One region of the Streptomyces angustmyceticus genome, then DNA from elsewhere that is predicted to be linked to it. Evidence: predicted binding sites of a transcription regulator. Region 1 holds the regulator's gene; the other holds the start of a gene.
What was found. The regulator HrcA, encoded in region 1, represses chaperone genes, less so after heat shock. The targets are predictions, from matches to a motif close to TTNGCACTCNGNNNNNCNGAGTGCNAA.
Positions count from the first base shown of each region.

Region 2: a site for HrcA is predicted at 2,642-2,668, ahead of groL (chaperonin GroEL). Genes of this name have one in related genera too.

Region 1 is NZ_CP082945.1:5,484,104-5,488,348, forward strand. It holds gene K7396_RS24445 (DUF3097 domain-containing protein) at 1-191, opposite strand, end outside; gene K7396_RS24450 (MBL fold metallo-hydrolase) at 253-987, opposite strand; gene hrcA (heat-inducible transcriptional repressor HrcA) at 1,182-2,198, shown strand; gene dnaJ (molecular chaperone DnaJ) at 2,199-3,335, shown strand; gene K7396_RS24465 (nitronate monooxygenase) at 3,433-4,245, shown strand, end outside.
Region 2 is NZ_CP082945.1:3,373,534-3,377,778, forward strand. It holds gene K7396_RS15065 (hypothetical protein) at 1-433, shown strand, start outside; gene K7396_RS15070 (hypothetical protein) at 485-781, shown strand; gene groL (chaperonin GroEL) at 888-2,513, opposite strand; gene K7396_RS15080 (cold-shock protein) at 2,854-3,057, opposite strand; gene K7396_RS15085 (MoaD/ThiS family protein) at 3,481-3,759, opposite strand; gene thrC (threonine synthase) at 3,837-4,245, opposite strand, start outside.

The DNA of each region.
Region 1 (4,245 bases):
CGGTGCTTGCCGAAGCGGTCCTCCAGGGTGACCGTCGGGCCCTCGGCCGTCTTCTCGCAGCGGATCACGGCGCCGCAGAAGCCCGTGGTGACCTCCTCGACGACCAGATCCGGGTCGGCCGGCACCTCGGGGGCGGGGCGCTGCTTCTTCCAGGGCGGGGTCAGGTCGGGGCTGTAGCGCTTGCTCTGCATGGGCCTGCTTCTGTTTCGGGGAGAGGGGGCGCGGAGTGAGGGACGGGCGGCCGGGGCGGCGTCAGGACGGCGCGACGCCGAAGCGGGCCGCGAGGGCGTCGCGTTGGGTACGGACGAAGGCGGCGTCCACCACGGCACCGTGCCCGGGAACGTACCGCGCGTCCTCGCCGCCTAGGGCCAGCAGCCGGTCCAGCGCGCCGGGCCACCGCTGGGGCAGCGCGTCGGGGCCCGCCTGGGGCTCGCCGGACTCCTCGACCAGGTCGCCGCAGAAGACGATCTCCGGCTCGCCGTGCCGGCCCGGCACCAGGACGGCCAGGTCGTGGGCGGTGTGCCCGGGGCCGACGTTGGCGAGCAGCACCTGCCGGTCGCCGAGTTCGACGGTCAGCTGGCCGTGCACCTGGTGGTGCGGGGCGACGAGCAGGTCGGCGGCCTCCGCGGCGGCGGCGGGCGCGACCCCCTGCCGCACCGCGTCGTGGCGCAGCTCGTCCTTGCCGCGGCGCAGCAGCTCGCCGAGGCCGGCCGCGCCGAACACCTCGACGCCCGCGAAGGCCGCCGTGCCCAGGACATGATCGAAATGCGGGTGGGTGAGCGCGACATGCGTCACTTCCCGGCCCAGCACACCGCGGATCGTCCGGCGCAGGTCCGCGCCGTCGCGCAGGGTCGCGCCGGTGTCGACGATCATGACTCCGGTACTGCCGGCGATCACCCCGATCGTCTCGTCCCAGCCCGGCATCCGGCGCCTGGCGACACCGTCACCGAGTCGTTCCCAACCCGCCTCTTCCCAAGCACTGTGCATACCGAGACGCTAGCGCCATCGCGATAGCGTTGCCCGACAGATCGGCCGAACACGGTCATCGGGCGGGTGCTCCGTGCGGCGGCCCTTGCCGCGCCCGTGCTACCCGGCCGTACACTGGCTCAAGGTCTGGCACTCGGCCCGGGTGAGTGCCAGGGGAGACGAGACGGCGGACGGCCGGACTGGAGGTGCGCGGGATGCTCAGTGAACGCAGGCTGGAGGTGCTGCGTGCCATCGTCCAGGACTATGTCGGGACGGAGGAGCCGGTCGGCTCCAAGGCGCTCACCGAACGCCATCGGCTCGGGGTCTCCCCGGCCACCATCCGCAACGACATGGCGGCCCTGGAGGACGAGGGGTTCATCGCCCAGCCGCACACCAGCGCCGGGCGGATCCCGACCGACAAGGGCTACCGCCTCTTCGTCGACAAGCTGGCCGGCGTCAAGCCGCTGTCCAGCCCGGAGCGGCGGGCGATCCAGAACTTCCTGGACGGCGCCGTCGACCTCGACGACGTGGTCGGCCGCACCGTCCGGCTGCTGGCGCAGCTGACCCGGCAGGTCGCCGTCGTCCAGTACCCGTCCCTGACCCGGTCCACGGTCCGGCACGTCGAGCTGCTGGCCCTGGCCCCGGCCCGGCTGATGCTCGTCCTGATCACGGACACCGGGCGGGTCGAACAGCGGCTCATCGACTGCCAGGCGCCGTTCGGCGAGACGTCCCTGGCGGATCTGCGGGCGCGGCTCAACAGCAGGGTCGTCGGCCGCCGGTTCGCGGATGTGCCGCAGTTGGTGCAGGATCTCCCGGAGTCCTTCGAGCAGGACGACCGCGGCACGGTCTCGACAGTGCTGTCGGTGTTGCTGGAAACTCTGGTGGAAGAGACCGAGGAACGGCTGATGATCGGCGGCACCGCCAATCTCACCCGCTTCGGTCACGACTTCCCGCTGACGATCCGGCCGGTGCTGGAGGCCCTCGAGGAGCATGTGGTGATGCTCAAGCTGCTCGGGGAGGCCAAGGACTCGGGCATGACCGTACGCATCGGGCATGAGAATGCCCACGAAGGCCTGGCGTCCACATCGGTCGTCACGGTCGGCTACGGTTCGGGCGACGAGGCAGTCGCCAAACTCGGCGTGGTCGGACCGACCCGCATGGACTACCCCGGAACGATGGGAGCGGTACGCGCAGTGGCACGTTACGTCGGACAAATCCTCGCGGAGTCGTAAGTGGCCACGGATTACTACTCGGTCCTCGGTGTCGGCCGCGACGCCTCGCAGGACCAGATCAAGAAGGCCTTCCGCCGGCTGGCGCGCGAGCTGCACCCGGACGTCAATCCGGACCCCAAGACCCAGGAGCGGTTCAAGGAGATCAACGCCGCTTACGAGGTGCTGTCGGACCCGCAGAAGAAGCAGGTCTACGACCTCGGCGGGGACCCCCTCTCGCAGGCCAACGGCGGCCAGGGCGCGGGCGGCTTCGGCGCGGGCTTCGGCAACTTCTCCGACATCATGGACGCCTTCTTCGGCACCGCGTCGCAGCGCGGTCCGCGCTCGCGCACCCGCCGCGGGCAGGACGCCATGATCCGGCTCGACATCGAGCTGAACGAAGCGGCCTTCGGCACGACCAAGGACATCCAGGTCGACACCGCCGTCGTCTGCACCACCTGCACCGGTGAGGGCGCGGCGCCCGGCACCTCGGCGCAGACCTGCGACATGTGCCGCGGCCGCGGTGAGGTCTCGCAGGTCACCCGGTCCTTCCTCGGCCAGGTCATGACGTCGCGGCCCTGCCCGCAGTGCCAGGGCTTCGGCACGGTCGTGCCGACCCCGTGCCCCGAGTGCGCCGGCGACGGCCGGATCCGCTCCCGCCGCACGCTGACCGTCAAGATCCCGGCCGGTGTCGACAACGGCACCCGCATCCAGCTCGCGGGGGAGGGCGAGGTCGGCCCCGGCGGCGGACCCGCCGGCGACCTCTACGTGGAGATCCACGAGGTGGCGCACCCGGTCTTCCAGCGGCGTGGCGACGACCTGCACTGTACGGTCACCATCCCGATGACGGCGGCGGCGCTGGGCACGAAGTGCCCGCTGGAGACGCTGGACGGGGTGGAGGAGATCGACGTCCGGCCCGGTACCCAGTCCGGCCAGTCGATCCCGCTGCACCAGCGCGGCGTGACCCACCTGCGCGGCGGCGGCCGGGGCGACCTCATCGTGCACGTCGAGGTGATGACGCCGTCCAAGCTCGACGCCGACCAGGAGGAGCTGCTGCGGCGGCTGGCCAAGCTGCGCGGCGAGGAGCGGCCCACGGGGCAGTTCCAGCCGGGACAGCAGGGTCTCTTCTCGCGGCTGAAGGACGCCTTCAACGGGCGATAGCCCCAGGTGGGCCCGGGGACGCAGCGGTCGCCCGGGCCCGGCGCGGCGGCCTCGGCCCCGGTTCGGAGCGGGCCGGTGGGCGTGACACGATGTGCTCATGCCCACCGCACCGACCGATCTCTGCCGCTACCCGATCGTGCAGGCCCCGATGGCGGGAGGCGGCTCGGGTCCCGAGCTGGCCGCCGCCGTCTGCGGCGCCGGCGGTCTGGGCTTCCTCGCCGCCGGCTACAAGACCGCCGACGGCATGTACCAGGAGATCAAACAGCTGCGGTCGCTGACCGACCGGCCCTTCGGCGTCAACCTGTTCATGCCGCAGCCGTCGCTCGCCGACAGCTCCGTCGTCGAGGTCTACCGCGAGCAACTCGCGGGCGAGGCGGCCTGGTACGAGACCGAACTCGGTGACACCGACGGGCCCATCGACGACGGCTACGAGGCCAAGCTCGCGATCCTGCGGGACGACCCGGTGCCGGTGGTCTCCTTCACCTTCGGCTGCCCCTCGCGCACCGTCCTCGATGCCTTCGCCAAGGTCGGCACATACACCGTCGTCACGGTCACCACCGCCGCCGAGGCACAGGCCGCGCAGTGGTCGGGCGCCGACGCGGTGTGCGTGCAGGGCGTGGAGGCCGGCGGCCACCAGGGCACCCACCGGGACGATCCGCACGCGGACGGCACCGGCTCGGGGCTGGGCCTGCTGGCGCTGCTCGGCCAGGTGCGCGAGGCCGTGCAGATCCCGGTGATCGCCGCGGGCGGGCTGATGCGCGGGGCGCAGATCGCGTCGGTGCTGGCCGCCGGGGCGAGCATGGCGCAGCTGGGCACGGCCTTCCTGGCCACCCCCGAATCGGGCGCCAACCCGCTGCACAAGCAGGCGTTGACCAACCCCCTGTTCACGCATACCGAGTTGACCCGGGCG
Region 2 (4,245 bases), 2.1 Mb from region 1:
GCTGTCCGCCGACGACTGCGCGTCCCTCGAAGCGTTCGCGGAGGAATGGCTGGCGCGCGGCGCGACCCGCGACCAGCCCCTGTCCGCCCTGACCCCCGGGCTGCCGCCGCACATCCACCACCCGGGCCGGCTCGCCCGCTCCCGGCTGCTCGCCAAAATGCCGCCCGAGACCGCTGAGCCGGGCCGGGCCCGTGAGCCGTCTTCCGGGCCCCTGAGGATCATGGAGTGCACCGTCTGCCGTACCCCGGGGCGGCCCGCCGCGCTCCCCGGGGGCATCTGCGGCCCGTGCCGGGGCGAGGCTCCACCGGACGACCGGCGGCGTCGCGCGGGGGAGGCGACGGCCGCACAGGTCCGCGCCCGTGTGGAGGGTCTGCGCGCGGTCGCACGGCCACCGGCATCCAGCGGCGGCAAGCCCGCCACCGGCCGACCGTGATCCCGCCGCACCGGGGCGCGGCTGTCAGTGGCGGTCGGTAGGGTCGGCGCCATGCTGATCCGATTACGGCGCCCCTGGCGCGCCAGGCTGATCGTGGCCCTCGCGGTTCTCGTACTGGCCGCCGGCGGGGTGGCACTGATCCTGTGGGGCGAGACGCCGCCCCCGTTCCCGCCGCTGCCCGCGCTGCACGGCTCCGGGCCGCACGGCAATGTCCTGACCCAGGTCGTCTTCGAAAGCACCCTCGACCGCGACGCCCCGCCCGCACCGGCCACCCTCTGCGGCGCGGCAGCGCTGTCCGTGGCGGGGGCCCTGAGCCTCGCGGGCTGCCTCATCGTCCGCCGTCGATAGAGACCCCCGAAAACGCCGCCGGGGCGGCACCCCCGTGAAGGAGGTGCCGCCCCGACGTACGTCTGGACGTGCGGTCCGGGAGGACCAGCGTCTGATCCGCGGGGGATCAGAAGTCCATGTCACCGCCCGGCATGCCGCCCGGAGCGCCCGCGGCAGCGGCCTTCTCCGGCTTGTCGGCGATGACGGCCTCGGTGGTGAGGAAGAGCGCCGCGATGGAGGCGGCGTTCTGCAGCGCGGAGCGCGTGACCTTGGCCGGGTCGATGATGCCTTCGGCGATCATGTCGACGTAGTCGCCGGTCGCGGCGTTGAGGCCGTGACCCACGGGCAGGTTGCGCACCTTCTCCACGACAACGCCGCCCTCAAGGCCGCCGTTGACGGAGATCTGCTTGAGCGGGGCCTCCAGGGCGAGCTTCACGGCGTTGGCGCCGGTGGCCTCGTCACCGTCGAGCTCCAGCTTCTCGAAGACCGAGGAAGCCTGCAGCAGGGCCACGCCACCGCCGGCGACGATGCCCTCCTCGACGGCCGCCTTCGCGTTGCGAACGGCGTCCTCGATGCGGTGCTTGCGCTCCTTGAGCTCGACCTCGGTGGCGGCACCGGCCTTGATGACGGCCACGCCGCCGGCCAGCTTCGCCAGACGCTCCTGGAGCTTCTCGCGGTCGTAGTCCGAGTCGCTGTTCTCGATCTCGGCGCGGATCTGGTTGACGCGGCCCTGGACCTGCTCGCTGTCACCGGCACCGTCGACGATGGTGGTCTCGTCCTTGGTGATGACGACCTTGCGGGCGCGGCCGAGGAGCTCCAGACCGGCGTTCTCCAGCTTGAGGCCGACCTCCTCGGAGATGACCGTGCCACCGGTGAGGATGGCGATGTCGCCGAGCATGGCCTTGCGGCGGTCACCGAAGCCCGGGGCCTTGACGGCGACGGACTTGAAGGTGCCACGGATCTTGTTGACGACCAGGGTCGACAGGGCCTCGCCCTCGACGTCCTCGGCGATGATCAGCAGCGGCTTGCCGGACTGCATGACCTTCTCCAGGAGCGGCAGCAGGTCCTTCACGCTGCTGATCTTGGAGTTGACGATCAGGATGTACGGGTCGTCGAGCGCGGCTTCCATGCGCTCCATGTCGGTCGCGAAGTACGCCGAGATGTAGCCCTTGTCGAAGCGCATACCCTCGGTGAGCTCCAGCTCCAGACCGAAGGTCTGGGACTCCTCGACGGTGATGACGCCTTCCTTGCCGACCTTGTCCATGGCCTCGGCGATCAGCTCGCCGATCTGGGTGTCGGCGGCGGAGATGGAGGCGGTCGAAGCGATCTGCTCCTTGGTCTCCACGTCCTTGGCCTGCTCCAGCAGGGCGGCGGAGACGGCCTCGACGGCGCGCTCGATGCCGCGCTTGAGGGCCATCGGGTTGGCGCCGGCGGCGACGTTGCGCAGGCCCTCGCGGACCAGAGCCTGGGCCAGGACGGTCGCGGTCGTCGTGCCGTCACCGGCGACGTCGTCCGTCTTCTTCGCGACCTCCTTGACCAGCTCGGCGCCGATCTTCTCGTACGGGTCCTCGAGCTCGATCTCCTTGGCGATGGACACACCATCGTTGGTGATCGTGGGGGCGCCCCACTTCTTCTCGAGGACGACGTTGCGGCCCTTGGGGCCGAGGGTGACCTTGACGGCGTCGGCGAGCTGGTTCATCCCGCGCTCGAGACCGCGCCGTGCCTCCTCGTCGAACGCGATGATCTTGGCCATGTGAAGTGGTCCTCCCGGACTGGGGTGGATTGCTCCGGACCGCGCTGGCGCCCGCGACGGACGACCTGCAGACCCGCGGCGGTTCCTTGCCCCACCCGGCCTACGGGCCTCACCGACCCGGTCCTTCATTGTCACTCTCACTGGGAGAGTGCTAACGCAATGATTAGCACTCGCACCCCGCGAGTGCAAGGCGGCTTCATGGATGCGTCTCCCGGCGGCGGCCGTCCGGCGGGTGCGAGCGGGCACCCCGGGACGGGCGCCCGCGACCGCCGGCGGACAGCAGAAGGCCCGCACCCCTCGCGGGGTGCGGGCCTTCACGACGCAGCAGTCGGTCGGCGCCTCAGCCGGCCACCCGGACCATGTCCGCCTGCGGCCCCTTCTGGCCCTGCGAGATCTCGAACTCGACCCGCTGACCCTCCTCAAGGGTGCGGTAGCCGTCCATCTGGATCGCGCTGTAGTGGACGAAAACATCCGCACCACCGTCGACCGCGATGAAGCCGTACCCCTTCTCCGCGTTGAACCACTTGACGGTGCCCTGAGCCATGCCTAACTCCCCTATTACTGGCCCTTGCGCAGGACCGCACTCCGCGGACCCGGGTCAGACCTCACCCCGCGAAAGGCCCGTGGGGTGTGCGCCGGAACGCGTCGACCGCCGCTGAATGTATCTGCACAGATGCCCAGCGCAACAGGTCAATCGGACGAGAATTCTGGGGCCGGGGAATCGGCAATATCAGGTGAAATCCCGGTTCTCCCGGGCAAGCCGGGCCGGGCATAGCGCACTTAAGCGACAAATGCTGCGCACACTTTGGGCACAACTGACCCCGTTCTCATATGCGTTCGGCACACGCATGCGCGATAGCGCCGGGGTATCACCTCAATGGTATCCCCTTTAACAACATGGAATTGCCCCGTCCGCTTTCTGGCGGACGGGGCAATTCCGGTCAAGCAGGAGAAGAGTTGGCGCAAATCAGCACCCGCCGGCCACCGCCGGAATGATGGAGACGCCCGCGCCGTCGGGGGTCGGCGTCTCCAGGCCCTGCTCGAAGCGCACATCGTCGTCGTTGACGTACACGTTCACGAAGCGGCGCAGCTTGCCGGCGTCGTCCAGCACACGGGCCGCGATGCCCTGGTGGTTCTGCTCCAGGTCGGCGATCACCTCGGAGAGGGTCGCGCCCTCGGCGGCGACCTCGGCCTGACCGCCGGTGTACGTACGGAGGATGGTGGGGATGCGGACCTTGACGCTCATGGTGATGCCTTCCGGTGGTGCGGAGTACGAGTGCGGGGGCGGTGGCGCGGCCCCGTGCGCGGACGGGACCGGCGGCCTCAGCCGGCCAGGCCGGCCGCGCGGAACGCGTCCAGGTCCGGACGGATCGTGGCCGTGGGCCCGGAGGTCGGGGCGACCGCGTCCAGCGTCTTGAGGCCGTCACCGGTGTTGAGGACGACGGTGGTCAGGGACGGGTCGAGCAGACCCTCCTCGATCAACTTCTTGGTCACACCGACGGTCACGCCGCCCGCGGTCTCCGCGAAGATGCCCTCCGTCCTGGCCAGCAGCTTGATCGCGTCCACGACCTGCTCGTCGTCGACGTCCTCGACCGCGCCGCCGGTGCGCCGGGCGATGTCGAGCACGTAGGGGCCGTCGGCCGGGTTGCCGATCGCCAGCGACTTGGCGATGGTCTTCGGCTTCTGCGGCCGGACCACGTCGTGCCCGGCCTTGAAGGCCGCGGACACCGGC